Regions from separate parts of the Butyrivibrio sp. VCB2001 genome, predicted to be linked through region 2. Evidence: a T-box and tRNA genes for the amino acid it is inferred to sense, from the RefSeq annotation. Region 2 holds a T-box; the other holds one or more tRNA genes.
What was found. A T-box is a leader RNA that pairs with one kind of tRNA and senses whether it is charged. The one in region 2 lies ahead of proS (proline--tRNA ligase), so its partner is inferred to be a tRNA-Pro.

Region 1 (7,596 bases), on a different contig from region 2:
CAGGAGGAGAAGAGAAAAGCTGAGCTTGATGCACTTCAGTCACAGATAAATCCTCACTTTTTGTACAACACACTTGATTCCATTGTGTGGATGATCGAGGGCGAGAAATATAATGACGCGGTCTTTATGATAACGCAGCTGGCGTCTTTATTCAGAGTCAGCTTATCCAGCGGAAAGACCATCATTCCCATCGGGGATGAAATACGTCATGCCAGCAACTATATGAACATCCAGAAGGTAAGATTTAAGGATGCCTTCTCCATCGAATTTGATATAGATGAAGAGATAAAGAATTACTGTACCGTCAAGCTTATCGTGCAGCCTATTTTGGAGAACGCTGTCTATTATGGTGTAAAAGACATGGAGGATGGCGAGATAGTTGTGAAAGGCTTCATGGGTGATGACGGAGATATTTACATCACTGTATCAGACAACGGTTTTGGTATGAGCAGCAGCCAGACAGAGCTTCTTTTGACAGATGATACCAGGGTCAGAAAGAAGGGATCAGGCGTTGGCCTTATAAATGTACAGAGAAGAATTCAGCTCAGATTCGGAGAGCAGTACGGACTTAAGATCGAGAGTGAGCCGGATGAGGGCACGACTGTGACCATTCATCTGCCTGCGATTTTGTACAATGAGGAGAACCGGAAGATGCTGGAAACAGGAAAGGAGAAGGCGGATGAAGAATAGAAATCTGTTTATCCTTGTGGTGGCAATCCTCCTGTTTATTACATTTGCAGCTTCAACCTCTGCTCTTATCCTCAGCGGAATGAGAGAGGACTCACCCGAGGTGTCTGTGGTCATAGATGATTCGGGTTCCGGAAGATGGACAACATTTATAGCCGGACTTGAACAGGCTGCCAAGGATAATAATATAAAACTTAATGTAGTATCTACCGGTAAGAACTTAAGCCTTAGTCAGCAGTACAAGCTGATAAACGAGGAGATATCAGGTGGGGCCGACGGTATTGTATATCAGGTAAACAGCAGCAGAGGAACTGAAAACATGATATCTGATATCAGTAACAAGGCAGTACTTCTTCTGGTTGACACCAGTGCGGATACAGACGTTGATGTTGAGGGCAGATCTGCCTGCATACAGGTGGACAACGTAGAGCTGGGAAGAGCACTGGCCAATGAAGTCAGGATAGCCTTTGATAATAAGCTTGACGGCAAGAAGATTGGAATCATCACCGGCAATTTGAGGCAAAATGCCCTTGCAGAGAGGCTTAAGGGCTTTACTGAAAACATAGAAACATCGGGTGCTGAGATTACATGGTCTGACTATGATCCTGTCAGCATGGCCGACAGAGTAGTAAGAAGACAGAATGAATCACCTGCAGATATCATTGTCGCTCTTGATAACAACGGGCTTGAATGTGCAGCTGAATATGCGCTGAAGCAGGAGAGCGCTCCGGCAATCTTCGGCGTTGGAATTTCAATTAAGAATGTCAGCTATTTAGATGACGGACTGATCACAAGCATGGTGGTTCCAAATGAGTATTACATGGGCTATCAGTCAGTGGCGGCCATTGCACGGCGCTTTGACAACAGGCTGACTCCCATGGAGGATGAGAAGATACCTTTCAGGGTCGTAAACAGGGACAATCTGTTTGATGAGAGCAATCAGAGAATCCTTTTCCCTGTGGTTCACTAAAGTATCTTAGGAGAGTATCGGGGATCATGAACATGAAAAAAGTTATGGTAACGCTGCTTACAGTGTTATGTCTTTTGACAACAATATTGTCCGGCTGTGGCAAGCAGAATGTAAATAAAAGTGAATCAAAGATAAAGATCGGTGTCTCAGCTTATGATATGTACGACACTTTTCTGGGGCAGCTTGTGGAGCAGTTTCAGAGTTTTCAGAATGAGGATGTGGAGATTGTTGTCTACAATGCAGCGCAGAGTCAGCAGACTCAGAATTCTCAGGTCAAGAAGATGATCGAGGACGGGATGGATGTGATTTGTGTAAACCTTGTGGACAGGACGGATCCTACAGCTGTAATCGATGCGGCCAGAAAAGCCGATGTGCCTGTTATATTCTTTAACAGAGAGCTGGTTGAAGGAGACATCGGAAGGTGGGACAAGCTCTTTTATGTAGGTGCTGATGCTGAGCAGTCGGGAGTCATGGAGGGCGAGTTGGCAGCCTGGGCGTGCATTACGAACAAAGAGCTCGACAGGAATGGAGATGGCGTGATCCAGTTCGTGGTATTAGAGGGAGAGGCCGGGCATCAGGACGCTATTGTCAGGACTGAGGCTTCCATAAATACCATGAAAAAGCAGGGGATCGAAATCGATAAGCTTGGCTACGCCATAGCAAACTGGAACAGAGCACAGGCGCAGACCAAGACAACGCAATTTATCGAGGACTACGGCGATGATATTGAGCTGGTCCTTTCAAATAATGATGACATGGCCCTGGGGGCAATTGATGCATACGAAGCCATGGCTATACCCAGAAACAAGTGGCCGGCAATTCTTGGAATAGACGGAACGGATGTAGGACTGGAAGCCGTTAGGGATGACAAGATGGTAGGAACCGTCTACAACGACAAGGAAGGACAGGCGACTGCCATGTTTGAGCTTGCCTGTGTGCTGGCAAAGGGCGGCAGTATTGAGGAACTTTCGGATAAATACTCTATTGAAAACGGAAGGTATATAAGACTTCCTTATGCCAAGGTTACTTCCTCGAATATCATTCAGTTTATTGGAAGGTGATTTGTGGTTGGATATTTGATGAAGAAATGTACGGCAGTCCGATTATCTGAATGAATTTCAAATTTTCTGTTGCTTTTATGGCGAGGACGTTATATAATAGCTTTTGTCGCTGGTCGAGATACTTGCGACAACCCAAATCGGGGTGTGGCTCAGTTGGTAGAGCACTATCTTAGGGAGGTAGGGGCCGCGTGTTCGAATCACGTCACTCCGATTCATGAAGCTACAAGCTTGAAATGGCTTGTGGCTTTTTTGTTGCCTGCATATACTTTTGCTATTTACTTTGGTTGGCAGGTAGGGTATTATAATCAGCGTCGGTGTTCCGACAACAGGAAATTTACTTCTATATTTCTAATTTATTCAAATGAGACGAAGCCTAAATCTTGGACTACGTCTATATTTCCAATAAGAATGTGCAAGCAGTAATAAATTGATGCGTGTTGATAGTTGGTGCTATTGAATTACGTCTGCTAATCTGATTTTACAAACACAGACGTAAAATTTCGGTGGGGTACAATAGTAGCTATCTGTAATGTTAGTACTTGTTACTGCTTATAAAATGAAAAGAGAAGTCCAGTAGTAGTGGGAAATTTTTCGTACGTTTTGATTTAGAAAAACTAGAACTAAGACGTAATTTTTCGGGTATCAATCATCAAAAAGGAGTAATAACAATAATTTGATCAATTATACAAACGAGCTTAACAATCAGCTAAATGAACTGAATAGACTTGAAAAGAAAACTTCGAATAGGCTAAAGAGCTATAAAAGCTTGGATAAAGGGAGAATTAGAGTATCTTCCAGTAACGGAGTGGTACAATATCATTTCAAGAAAGAAGGAGAAGAAAAAGAACATTATATTCCCAAAATTGAAATCGGCAAAATAAGACTACTGGTTCAGAGGGAGTATGATGAGAAAGTTCATAAAGAACTGACAGAAATGATAAAGAGGCTTGAAAAGTTTAATTCAAGGTATGATGCCGATAGGATTAGTATGCTCTATGACAAGCTTCCTAAAGGAAAACGAGAACTGATTGCTCCGATATTGCCTACACGACAGATGATCATTGATGAGTGGTATAGGACGCATCCCGGAGGAAAGAATTCCTATGAATTCAAGCATGAGTTTATAACATTAAATGGGGAGTCTGTAAGATCAAAGTCAGAAAAAATCATAGCTGATTATCTAAAAGCTAATGGGATTCCTTATGTCTGTGAGCCTGAGGTAATACTTAAGGATGGCAGTAAGGCATGCCCTGATTTTGCTGCATTAAATGTAAGAACTAACAAAACGTATTATATTGAACATCTCGGATTGGTTGATCAAGAGAGATATGCGACCAGAAACTTCAATAAGCTTATTGACTATGAAGAGGTGGGAATTGTGTTAGGTATAAATCTTATAATAACCATGGAAACAGAAGATCGACCTTTGGATATGAAAGTGCTGGAAAAGAAGATAAAGGAGTATATTCTATAGCATTCCAACAGGAATAATGTATTCAAAAAATGTATTGCAGCATAACTTTGCTATTCTCAATAACAGATATTATGATAGTATACCTAGTATCTGATAAAATTATCAGAGGAGGATTCCAGCATTGAATTACTGAAGGGGAGAAGTGTATGAATTTACTGATTCATGATCTTGATGAAAAGGAGTGGGGACAGATTTCACAGGATTATCAGGGATGGGAAGTAATAGCTCCGTCAAAAGAGATTAAGCCCTGCGCAGGGTGTTTTGGCTGCTGGTTAAAGACACCGGGAGAATGCGTTATCAAAGATGGCTATAACAGGATGGGGTATCTCATACATAAAGCTGATGAGCTTGTGGTAATGACCAGATATACCTATGGCGGATTTAGCAGCTTTGTTAAGAATGTATTCGACAGGAGTATCGGATGGGTCCTACCATATTTCCGCATCGTTGATAATGAGATGCATCATAAGATGCGTTATCCTGAGACAAAAGAGATAACGGTGATCTTCAGGGGACATGACCTGACAAAAGAAGATAAGGCCGATGCAAAGCGTTATGTAGAGGCGGTTTGCAGGAATTTTAATGGGATAATCAAAGAAATCAGATTTGATGAAACACAAGAAGTATCAGGCAATACAGAACATGCCGAAATAGTCGCTTCTGATCAGACTTCCGGTAAACCTATCCTCCTGAACGGAAGCCTTAGAGGCGAAAATTCCAACACATCGAAGTTCCTTAATAAGCTTGCAGAATGCATTGGAGAAGAGGCAGAAATACTTAGCCTAAATCAATTTCTCAATAAGCCCGAAGAACTTGTTCAGAAGTTACTTGGCGCAGACAAGATTGTCCTTGGATTCCCGATGTACGTTGACGGAATCCCATCAGAAGTTCTAAAGGTCATGGAGCTTATGGAAAAGACATGTCCGCCCGGTGATAAAAAGATTTACACCGTAGTAAACATGGGCTTCTATGAGAGCTGTCAGATAAAGAACGTTCTGAGACAGGTGAGAAAGTGGAGTCAGAAATGCGGATTTACCTATGGCGGAGGAGTTGCCATAGGAGGCGGCGAAATGATGGGCGCGCTCATTCAGACCATTAATGCTCCGGCCGGTCCTGTGAAATATGTAGTTGAAGCTCTGCAGACACTGGGCGCTGTGATTGGAAATTCATCAGTTATAGACGACATTTACGCTGATGCATATAAATTCCCAAGAGCAGCTTATATGTTTATGGCCGGCAGAGGTTGGCCCAAGGCAGCAAAGCAAAACGGTCTTAAGAAGAAAGACCTGCTCCGAAGAATAGAAGATTGATAATACTAGTGAGGATGATATGAATATTTACGTTGATTTTGATGACTGCTTATGTGAAACTGCCAAGGGCTTTTCGACTTTGGTTAAAGATTTATTTGATATAGATGTTCCCTACGAAGATATACATTCCTTTAATCTTCAGAAGTCTTTTGATCTTACTGATGAGCAGTATGAACAGATGATGATAGAAGCGCATACTCCAAAGAGTCTTTTGGCGTATGAAGAGACGCCCGGGGCATCTGAAACCATAAATGGCTGGATAGATGAGGGACACAGAGTCTTTATCATAACAGGACGTCCGGATAGTGCCTATCAGGCTTCAAGACAGTGGCTCGATGAGCATAATCTTAAGAGAGTTAAGCTCTATTGCCTTAACAAGTATGGGCGTGACAGCTTTATCAAGGACAGTGAGTTTGGTCTTGAACTTGAAGACTACTATAAGATGCACTTTGATGTTGCTGTAGAAGATTCTCCGGCTGCATTCAGATTCTTTGACCATTTGCCGAATTTGCAGGTCAAGGTCTTTGACCGTCCGTGGAACAAGGACTGTGAGCTGCCGGGAGCTAATTACACAAGAGTCTGTAACTGGGATTCCATAAAGGATTCAGTGAAAGCATAAAAACAAAAAGCACAAAATAAAATGGATATAAAGCTCACAAGGCTTTATATCCATTTTTTACATTAAGTCAAAATCTTTACATGGTGGAATCTCTGTAGATCAGATCCGTCTCTGTATAAGTGATCCTGTAGTTTAGATCGGGCTGCTCAATCCTGGAAATAATAAGGTTTGCTGCTGAGTAACCGATGATCTGGCTGTGGATGTGGCTTGTGGAGAGCGACGGAGTTACAATCTTGGACTCCGGTGAATCATCAAAGCCAAAGAGCTTGATGTCACGAGGGCATTCAACACCCATCTTCTTAAGACCGTATAACAGGTCAAGGGCCACGAAGTCATTGGCGCAGATAAACATCTCAGGAAAGCTCTTCATGTTCTCAAGGGCTTTGTATAGATAGTCTTTGTAATCGTCACCGTGAGGGTGAACCTCTGTGAGGCAGTAGTCATCATTAACAGTAAGGTTATTGATGTACATCGCCTCTCTAAAGGCCATGAATCTCTCATAGAAAGAGCGGCAGTGAGTGACCTGTCCGACAAAGCCGATGGAGGTTATACCTCTTTTACTCATATCATTGACAACAGTATATATACTTGAGAAATTGTCCATTAGCAGAATGTCTGCATCCAAAGGCTTCCAGTAGCTGGCAACAGGAGCATCGATCATAAGAACCGGGATCCCGAGACTGCAGAGCATCTCGCAGTACGGATGATTGAACATCTCAATACAGGCAATGGCCTTAGTGTTTTCCTGTCTGAAGGAAAGTGGGAGAGAGAGCTCTGCAACATTGTGCTCATCTACTCTGTGCATTGTCAGACTGTATCCCAATAAAGAAACCTCGTGCTGAAACTTATCCAGCATGGTAGATGCAAAGTGCGAATTGTTAAGGAAGCTTCCGGTGAAAAGAGCTATCTCTCCGGAGGCTTTTGTTTTTGCCACGGAAGGATTTCTTATCTCTGAAACAGAGTTTGCATATGAAAACTGTTTATACCCCATTTCTATAGCTTTTTCCAGAACCTTCTGTCTTGTTGATTCAGCTAGAACTCCGGTATTATTTATAGCCTTTGATACGGTATTGCGAGACACTCCCAGAGCATCCGCGATATCCTGAAGCGTAACTTTAGTTGCCATGTAAAATCTCCGATATATTAGTATAGACTGGGCTCTTGCGCAGTAGAGCGTGCAATCACCTTATTCATTATAAAATGTAAAATTCTATGTGTCAAATGTAAATTAAAAATGTTACAAATGTAAAAATTCTATATTGACACATTGTTTATGCCGTGTTATATTTTACATACGCAAACGAAATGTTACAAATGTAAAAGTGAGAAGGGGAGTTATATGAATGCGAAAGCAAAGGACAACAATCTACATAACACGCTGGTGTATATAAGACAACACTGGCAGCTTTATGTATTCTTTTTGGGGCCGGCACTTATTCTTACCATTGTATTTAAGTATTTGCCCATGGGAGGTA
Region 2 (7,596 bases):
CGCAGGCTTCCTGATTTCAAGCTTGAGAACCCCTGCCTTATCATGTATTCCATCCACGCTTTGGTAGATGTTTATCTTGATAATGAGATGATCTATTCCTTCGGTCATGACTACTACGAAAACGACCGGACTGTCCCCAAGCGCTACAATTACATTGCGCTGGGACAGGATTATCTGGGAAAAGAGCTTAGGATTGCCATCTCGGGTACCAGAACAAGATCTTTTTCAGGCGCCTCTCCCATAACTGTCGGAGAAAGACGCGACATTCTAACCTATCACATCTCAAACATGCGCTCAAATATAATAATCGGTGACTTTTTGATGATCCTGGGCCTTGCCCTGATGATCCTCTCTCCCTACATGGTCATTTACCACAGCAATGACTTAAGACTCTTTTTCAGCGGTCTTATATCACTACTTCTTGGACTGTTCATATACTCTTTTTACGGACTTATCGATCTTCTGTGCAACAATCCGAGCCTTAACACCATTTGCGAATATTCTTCCATGTACAATATTCCGACAGCCATCATCGGATACTTCATGTCCATCTCAACAGACAAGCTAAAGAAGATATTCAGAGCACTTTTCGTTGCAAATGTTCTGGTATTCCTTTCGGTATTCTTCTTTACTGTTATTGCAAACCGCAGGATCTTCGAATTTACACCGATGCTTCAGGGTCTTGCCCTTTTTGAGGCAATCGTCTGCACCGTAATAATCATAAGAGCTGCAGCAAAATTGTTTAAGGATCCGGATTTCCGTCTGATTTCCTCCGACAATGTCTTTTCCGTAGGTCTTATCATTTTCACGGCTCTGTCGGTTGTTGATATCTTCAGATACAACTACACCAAGTACCTCTCAAAGCAGGGAGAATCATCAACTACCATCGCATTCTTCACCGGCGGCGCTGTACTTCTTGTTTGCTCGCTCCTTATAAGTTACCTGCTATACATCATTTACAACTCAAACCTTCAGTCCATGCAGAGCAAGATATCATCCCTTGCCTACACGGATCCCCTTACGGGTCTTGCCAACAGAGCCCGTTGCGAACAGGTTATGGACCTGCTTACCAAAGAGCGCACTCAGTACACCATAATAAGTCTCGACCTCAACAAACTAAAACAGGTAAACGATACCCTTGGCCACCACGAAGGCGACCGCCTTCTGTCCGGCTTTGCAACCATACTCTCCGACTGCTTTTTGGATGCTAACCTTGTAGGAAGAATGGGCGGCGATGAATTTATCGTAATCCTCACAGAAGAAAGAGCCCTTAGCACCACCAAGAGGATACACGAGCTCTACTCAATGATCAGTGACTGGAATCACAAAGAGCAGGTATTCCAATACAGTGCGTCCTACGGCTATGCCTACAGCTACGAAGTCCCCAGCGGATCTGCTCAGGAAGTCTACATGCTGGCAGACAGCCGAATGTATGAGATGAAGAGAGAGCATCAGTCAGACAAGCGTAAGGAGGTGATAAAGAATGCGTAAATTCTTATCTTTCCTTACATTAGCCCTGGCTTTACTTGCGCTGTTCTTTACATTTGCAGCATTTTTCTTCTCCTTTAAGCCCACGCACCCTATTATGAAACTCGAAAAAGGCTGGACTGTAACCTACAGAAACCAGCAGTACTTAAACACTAATCTTGAGCATATGAGCACTCAGGTTGGAGCTACATTCTCAAGAGGTGACGTTGTCTACTTAAGCCAGACTTCACCTCTTGTTGATATTCGCTGCGATTTCCCTTACCTCGCCTTCAAGACAAGATACTGCTACTATGAGATCTTCCTGGATGAAGAACTCATAAGCAGCACTGTCCCTGAGAGCTCTTCAAACAAAGAGTTTATCGGTGTCGGTTACAATTTCATCCCACTCCCCGATAACTACGTGGGTAAAAGACTTACCATCAGGCTCTATGTTACCGAAAACTCCACAAGAGCCGATATAATCACGCCTTTGATCGGTGACTTCGATGATATTTACAGAGACATGATCCATTCAATGATCTACCCCTTCACTATAGGTCTTTTCATGCTTATGTTTGGAGAGGTGTTCCTGATAATATCACTGCTCTTCTATATCAGGTCAGCCGGCGTTACAACACAGATTCTGTGCTCTGTCCTCAATATTGTTCTTGGATGCTGGATCTTAACCGCCTTTGATGTCACGGACTTTGTGCTGCCTCCCAACATAAATACAACGCTTGAGTTCTGCACCATGTACCTGATAACGCCGCTTATCTATGCCATTGTATTTGATCTTCACAGACGTTGGGAGAATAAAATACTGATAGTAATGGGGCTTTCGACTCTTGCCTTTTCTCTCACTTTCATGTTCCTGCACTTCTTGAATGTTGTGCACATAAATCATTTCCAGTATCCCTACTACTTTATTTCTACTGTGGGTATGATCATACTGGTAGCCTATGTCTACATGGACTTAAAGAGCAAAAGCCACAATTCCTCGAGGCTGATCCTGATGATAGGCATAACTTTCATGGCAGTGTCACTGTTTGGCTACATAATAGCCGCTGTGCTTCACCAGTATATTGGCTTTGCCAGCACCCCGATCATCTCCGCCATCATGCCCACCGGAGTTATGTTCTTCGTATTTATGCAGCTGCTTAATTACTTTGTATATATGACCCACTCTTTTGCACAGAAAAAAGAGTATGCAGCCCTTACAAAGATTGCCTACATCGACAATCTCACCGGCCTTCCAAACAGAGTCAGCTGTGACGAAAGGCTTGATGTCTTTAATAAGTCAGACAAGAATTTCTGTCTGCTGAGCCTTGATCTTAACGGTCTTAAAGAGGTCAACGACAACGCCGGACATCCGGCCGGGGATAGGCTTCTTAAGTCCTTTGCGGATACACTTAAAGCAGTTATTGGGGATCTCGGAGTCTGTACCAGAATCGGCGGAGACGAATTTTTAGTTCTGATTGAAAAGACAACTCCAATGGAGCTTGATAAAAGACTTGTTAAACTGGATCAGGAGCTTTTAGAGCTTGATAAAAAAGTTCCTGACGTCAATCACAGTGTGTCCTATGGCTACGCTTTCAGAGAAGAGGTAGAAGATGGGGATACACATTCGGTGTTCATGCTTGCTGATCAGAGAATGTATGACTACAAGAGAGCTCACTACGCAAACATGATGAAGAGATAAAAAAAGGACGCGCATTAATACGCGCGTCCCCAATATACCATTTTGGTTGCAGGCTTTCCGCACATTACACATGTGTCGGAGAGCTTTTCTTGTTCAAAAGGAATGCATCTGCTGGTAGCGGAGAACTCTTCCTTGATCTTGTCCTCACACTCCTGGCATCCGCACCACATAGCCTTTACAAAGCCCTTGGTCTCCTTGAAGGCTTCTGCAAACTCCTCTTTGTTGTGAGCTGCGAAGGTGTGCTCTGCAAGGTGCTTCTTGGCTCTCTCGAACATATCCTTCTGGATTGTATCAAGAAGCTCGCCAACCTTAGCTGAAACCTCAGAGATAGCACATTCGATCTTCTCTCTTGTGTCTCTTCTTACAAGTACGCACTTACCTGCCTCAAGATCCTTAGGTCCGATCTCGACACGAACAGGAATACCTCTCATCTCCTGCTCAGCGAACTTGAATCCCGGTGTTCTGTCAGAATCGTCAGTCTTTACTCTGTAATCTGAAAGGCTCTTTGCGATATCGTAAGCTGCATCAAGAACACCTTCCTTCTTCTGCTGGATAGGAATGACAACAACCTGTACAGGAGCGATCTTAGGAGGTACTACAAGACCAGAATTGTCGCCGTGTACCATGATCATGGCACCGATTGTACGTGTTGTAAGTCCCCAGGAAGTCTGACATACATAGTGAAGCTGATTGTCTTTTCCTGCGTACTGGATTCCGAAAGCCTTTGCAAAGCCGTCACCGAAGTTGTGGCTTGTTGCGCTCTGAAGAGCACGTCCGTCATGCATAAGTGCCTCTACTGTATAAGTAGCCTCAGCACCAGCGAATTTCTCTTTATCTGTCTTGCGTCCCTTAACAACAGGAATAGCCATATCGTTCTCAAGGAAATCAGCATAGACATTGAGCATCTGCTGTGTTCTCTCCTCAGCCTCTTCCATTGTTGCGTGAGCTGTGTGTCCTTCCTGCCAAAGGAACTCTCTGCTTCTAAGGAAAGGTCTTGTCTCCTTCTCCCAACGAACTACGCTGCACCACTGATTGAGAACCTGTGGAAGATCCTTGTATGAGTGTATCTCTCCCTTGTAGTAATCGCAGAACAGTGTCTCTGATGTAGGACGTACGCAGTATCTCTCTGTAAGAGGCTCAAGTCCTCCGTGAGTTACCCATGCTACCTCAGGAGCAAATCCCTCTACATGGTCCTTCTCCTTCTGAAGAAGTGACTCGGGAATGAACATAGGAAGGTATGCGTTCTGAACGCCTGTCTCCTTAAATCTTGCATCGAGGTGCTTCTGAATAAGCTCCCAGATTGCATAGCCTGCAGGCTTGATGACCATACATCCCTTGATGTTTGAGTAGCTTACAAGGTCTGCCTTGATACATACGTCTGTGTACCATTGTGTGAAATCTTCATCCATGGATGTGATCTCAGAAACGAGTTTCTTGTTGTCTGCCATAATTTCTCCTCTCTCTTGTCTATGAAGTGGATACGAGGTTGTTTATGCTAAAAAAATAAGCCTTCGCATCCCTAAAAACAGGGACCGAAAGCTCGGCGGTACCACCCTATTTAAATCCGCAAAAGCAGATTTCACTTCATTTGTGCCCTTAACGCGGGTAACGCTGTATTTATGCTGATGCTTTCATACAGGACTCCAAGGCGGGTTCGCTGTTCTTCCGTAAGAGCCTCACACCATACAGCCCTCTCTCTGAAACGTGATTGCAGTTACTATTCCTCTTCAACGTCGATTTATTTATTTCACTCATTCTAGTTTCAAACCCAAAGATTGTCAAGCCATTTTGAACCCAGGGGACGGAGTCAGCGGCTCATAATCTGACAATTGACCGATTTGTCAGATTATGAGCCGCTGACTCCGTCCCCTGGGTTCATTACCGGTTCAGCTCGCTCTGGGGACCGTCAGAGTGGTGGTTTCTGATGATGCTGTCGATCACCTGCTTGTCACAGGCAGGAAGGTCGCCCGGTACTGTATTCTTAACGCTGGAGGTTGCATTTCCGTAGAAAAGAGCTTTCTCCACATCATTATATTCAAGAAGTCCGTACAAAACTCCCGATACATATGCATCTCCCGAGCCGATCCTGTCGATTACGTCAATGCCTTTGTAGGGCTCTTCTGTATAGAACTTATCTTCCTTGGCGCTGTAGATGGTTGAAGTAAAGTTATGCTTTTTGGGGCTTATTACTTCGCGCTGGGTTGTGCAGACAATCTCTACCGGATAATCCTGAGTGTAGCTCTTCATGATATCGGAGAGCTCACCCTCTTTTTGCATCATGCGCCTTGAAGTCTCCTCGGAAACAAAGAGAACATCAACATATGGCAGAATGCTCTTGATGGCTGTCCTTGCCTCTTCTTCACTCCAGAGGTTTGCTCTGTAGTTGCAGTCAAAAGACACCTTCGCTCCGGCTGCCTTAAATCTCTTTATCATCTCTGTGGTTACTTCGCAGGTATTCTTGTTGAGCGCCAGCGTTATACCACTGGTATGGAACATTCTTGTATTGGAATATACACTCTCAGGAATTTCATCAAGGCTTATCCTTGTGATAGAGGAATTCATTCGGTCATAGACAATGGAGGGCTTTCTGGGCGCAGCTCCATTTTCGTAGTAATAGATACCAAGACGAGCCTCAGGGGCATCGTCATAGATAAGATAATCATCTGAAACACCCTCAAACCTTATCCTGTTTTTGATAAAGGTTCCGAGAGCATTCTTTGGAAGCCTCGATATAACGCCGGTGCGCAGGCCCAAAAGAGCTACACCGGACGCCACATTGAGCTCGGATCCGCCGGCACGTTTATCAAACACATCTCCCCTTGTCATTAGTTCGTAATTGGGTGGAGAAAGTCTAAGCATAATTTCTCCAAAGGTCAAAAGATCAAATCTTCCATCTCCCATAGCCGGCCTCCTTATTCACCATCAAAACTACAGACTATCTGCAGACAACTATATGATAATATATGAGAAATGCAAGTGTAAGAGCTTACATTGTTGATAATATGGATTATTTTGAACAAAAAAACAGGGGATAAAACTTATCCCCTGGAAGTATCTCTGTCATTATATTTTGAGAGCACGACTTCGCCCTTCTTTAATGTCTCTTTTACATCAATGACTCTCTGGTTTGAGGAGCCGCGAAATCTCAGCATCAGGTCTTTCTTATCAAGCATGAACTCTCCGTCCACCAGGACATCAGTCAATGCAAGGATTGCATCTGTATCTTCCCCATGGCACCTCTTGTTGTCCGAATCTGTAAGCTCCTCCCACAGATACCCCGAATAGATCCAGATTGTAGCCTTTGGGACTTCCTTTTTGATCCTCTCAAGAAGCGGTCTTATCTCTTTCTGGTTTACTATCTCCATGGGCTCTCCCCCAAGAATTGTAAGGCCGTCAATATATCCCGGCTTAAGGGACTCAACAAGGTCGTCCTCAACCTCTTTTGTATAAGGCTGACCGTAATTAAAGTCCCAGGTCATCTCATTAAAGCACCCCTTGCAGTGATGAGTACAGCCCGATACGAAAAAGGCTGTTCTGCATCCCACTCCGTTGGCAACATCATTGTAATAAACCTGTCCGTAATTCATAGCTTCGATCCTCTAAATTACAATACAAGCCGGACTTTATCCGCCCGGCTTGTATCTGTATTTCATACTTTTTCAATAACCCCCAAGCGATACCTTACACGGGTTCGCCATTAAACAATTATCAGCAGGAAATCTTAGGATTGGACATGTGAAGAACCCTCTCCTTGATCTCCTGAGTACGTCCCTGATTCCAGAACTGGGTTCCTATATATCCGCAGGTACGTCTTGCAACGTTCATCTTGTTCTGATCACGGTTGCCACAGTTAGGGCATTCCCAGATGAGCTTGCCGTCTGTATCGGTAACAATCTTGATCTCTCCGTCATATCCGCAGCACTGGCAGTAATCTGACTTGGTGTTGAGCTCTGCGTACATGATGTTCTCATATATGTACTTCATAACAGAGATAACAGCCTCAATGTTGCTGTTCATATCAGGAACCTCAACGTAGCTGATAGCTCCTCCCGGTGAAAGAGCCTGGAACTCAGCTTCAAACTTAAGCTTGGTGAAAGCATCGATCTGCTCTGTTACGTGTACGTGATAGCTGTTTGTAATGTAGTTCTTGTCAGTAACCTCAGGAATGATTCCGAATCTCTTCTGAAGAGCCTTGGCAAACTTGTAGGTTGTTGACTCAAGAGGAGTTCCGTAAAGTGAGAAGGATACATTCTCTTTAGCACGCCATGCTGCGCACTTGTCGTTGAGGAACTGCATAACCTTAAGTGCGAAATCCTTACCTCTTGGATCGGTGTGGGATACACCCTTCATGTACTTGGTACACTCGCAAAGTCCTGCATAGCCAAGGGAAATTGTTGAGTAGTTTCCGAAAAGAAGCGGATCAATCTTTT

Region 1: it encodes a tRNA-Pro, which carries the amino acid that the T-box ahead of proS (proline--tRNA ligase) is inferred to sense. The anticodon was not compared.

What each region holds. Positions count from the first base shown of each region.
Region 1 covers NZ_AUIZ01000007.1:151,226-158,821, forward strand. The annotation lists gene G589_RS0109480 (cache domain-containing sensor histidine kinase) at 1-690, shown strand, start outside; gene G589_RS0109485 (substrate-binding domain-containing protein) at 680-1,657, shown strand; gene G589_RS0109490 (galactose ABC transporter substrate-binding protein) at 1,690-2,718, shown strand; tRNA gene G589_RS0109495 (tRNA-Pro) at 2,857-2,929, shown strand; gene G589_RS0109500 (hypothetical protein) at 3,392-4,192, shown strand; gene G589_RS21110 (NAD(P)H-dependent oxidoreductase) at 4,339-5,502, shown strand; gene G589_RS0109510 (5' nucleotidase, NT5C type) at 5,522-6,121, shown strand; gene G589_RS0109515 (LacI family DNA-binding transcriptional regulator) at 6,198-7,247, opposite strand; gene G589_RS0109520 (ABC transporter permease) at 7,461-7,596, shown strand, end outside.
Region 2 covers NZ_AUIZ01000003.1:175,045-182,640, forward strand. The annotation lists gene G589_RS0105495 (GGDEF domain-containing protein) at 1-1,491, shown strand, start outside; gene G589_RS0105500 (sensor domain-containing diguanylate cyclase) at 1,484-3,166, shown strand; gene proS (proline--tRNA ligase) at 3,181-4,614, opposite strand; T-box leader at 4,691-4,906, opposite strand; gene G589_RS0105510 (sugar kinase) at 5,045-6,067, opposite strand; gene nrdG (anaerobic ribonucleoside-triphosphate reductase activating protein) at 6,205-6,753, opposite strand; gene nrdD (anaerobic ribonucleoside-triphosphate reductase) at 6,875-7,596, opposite strand, start outside.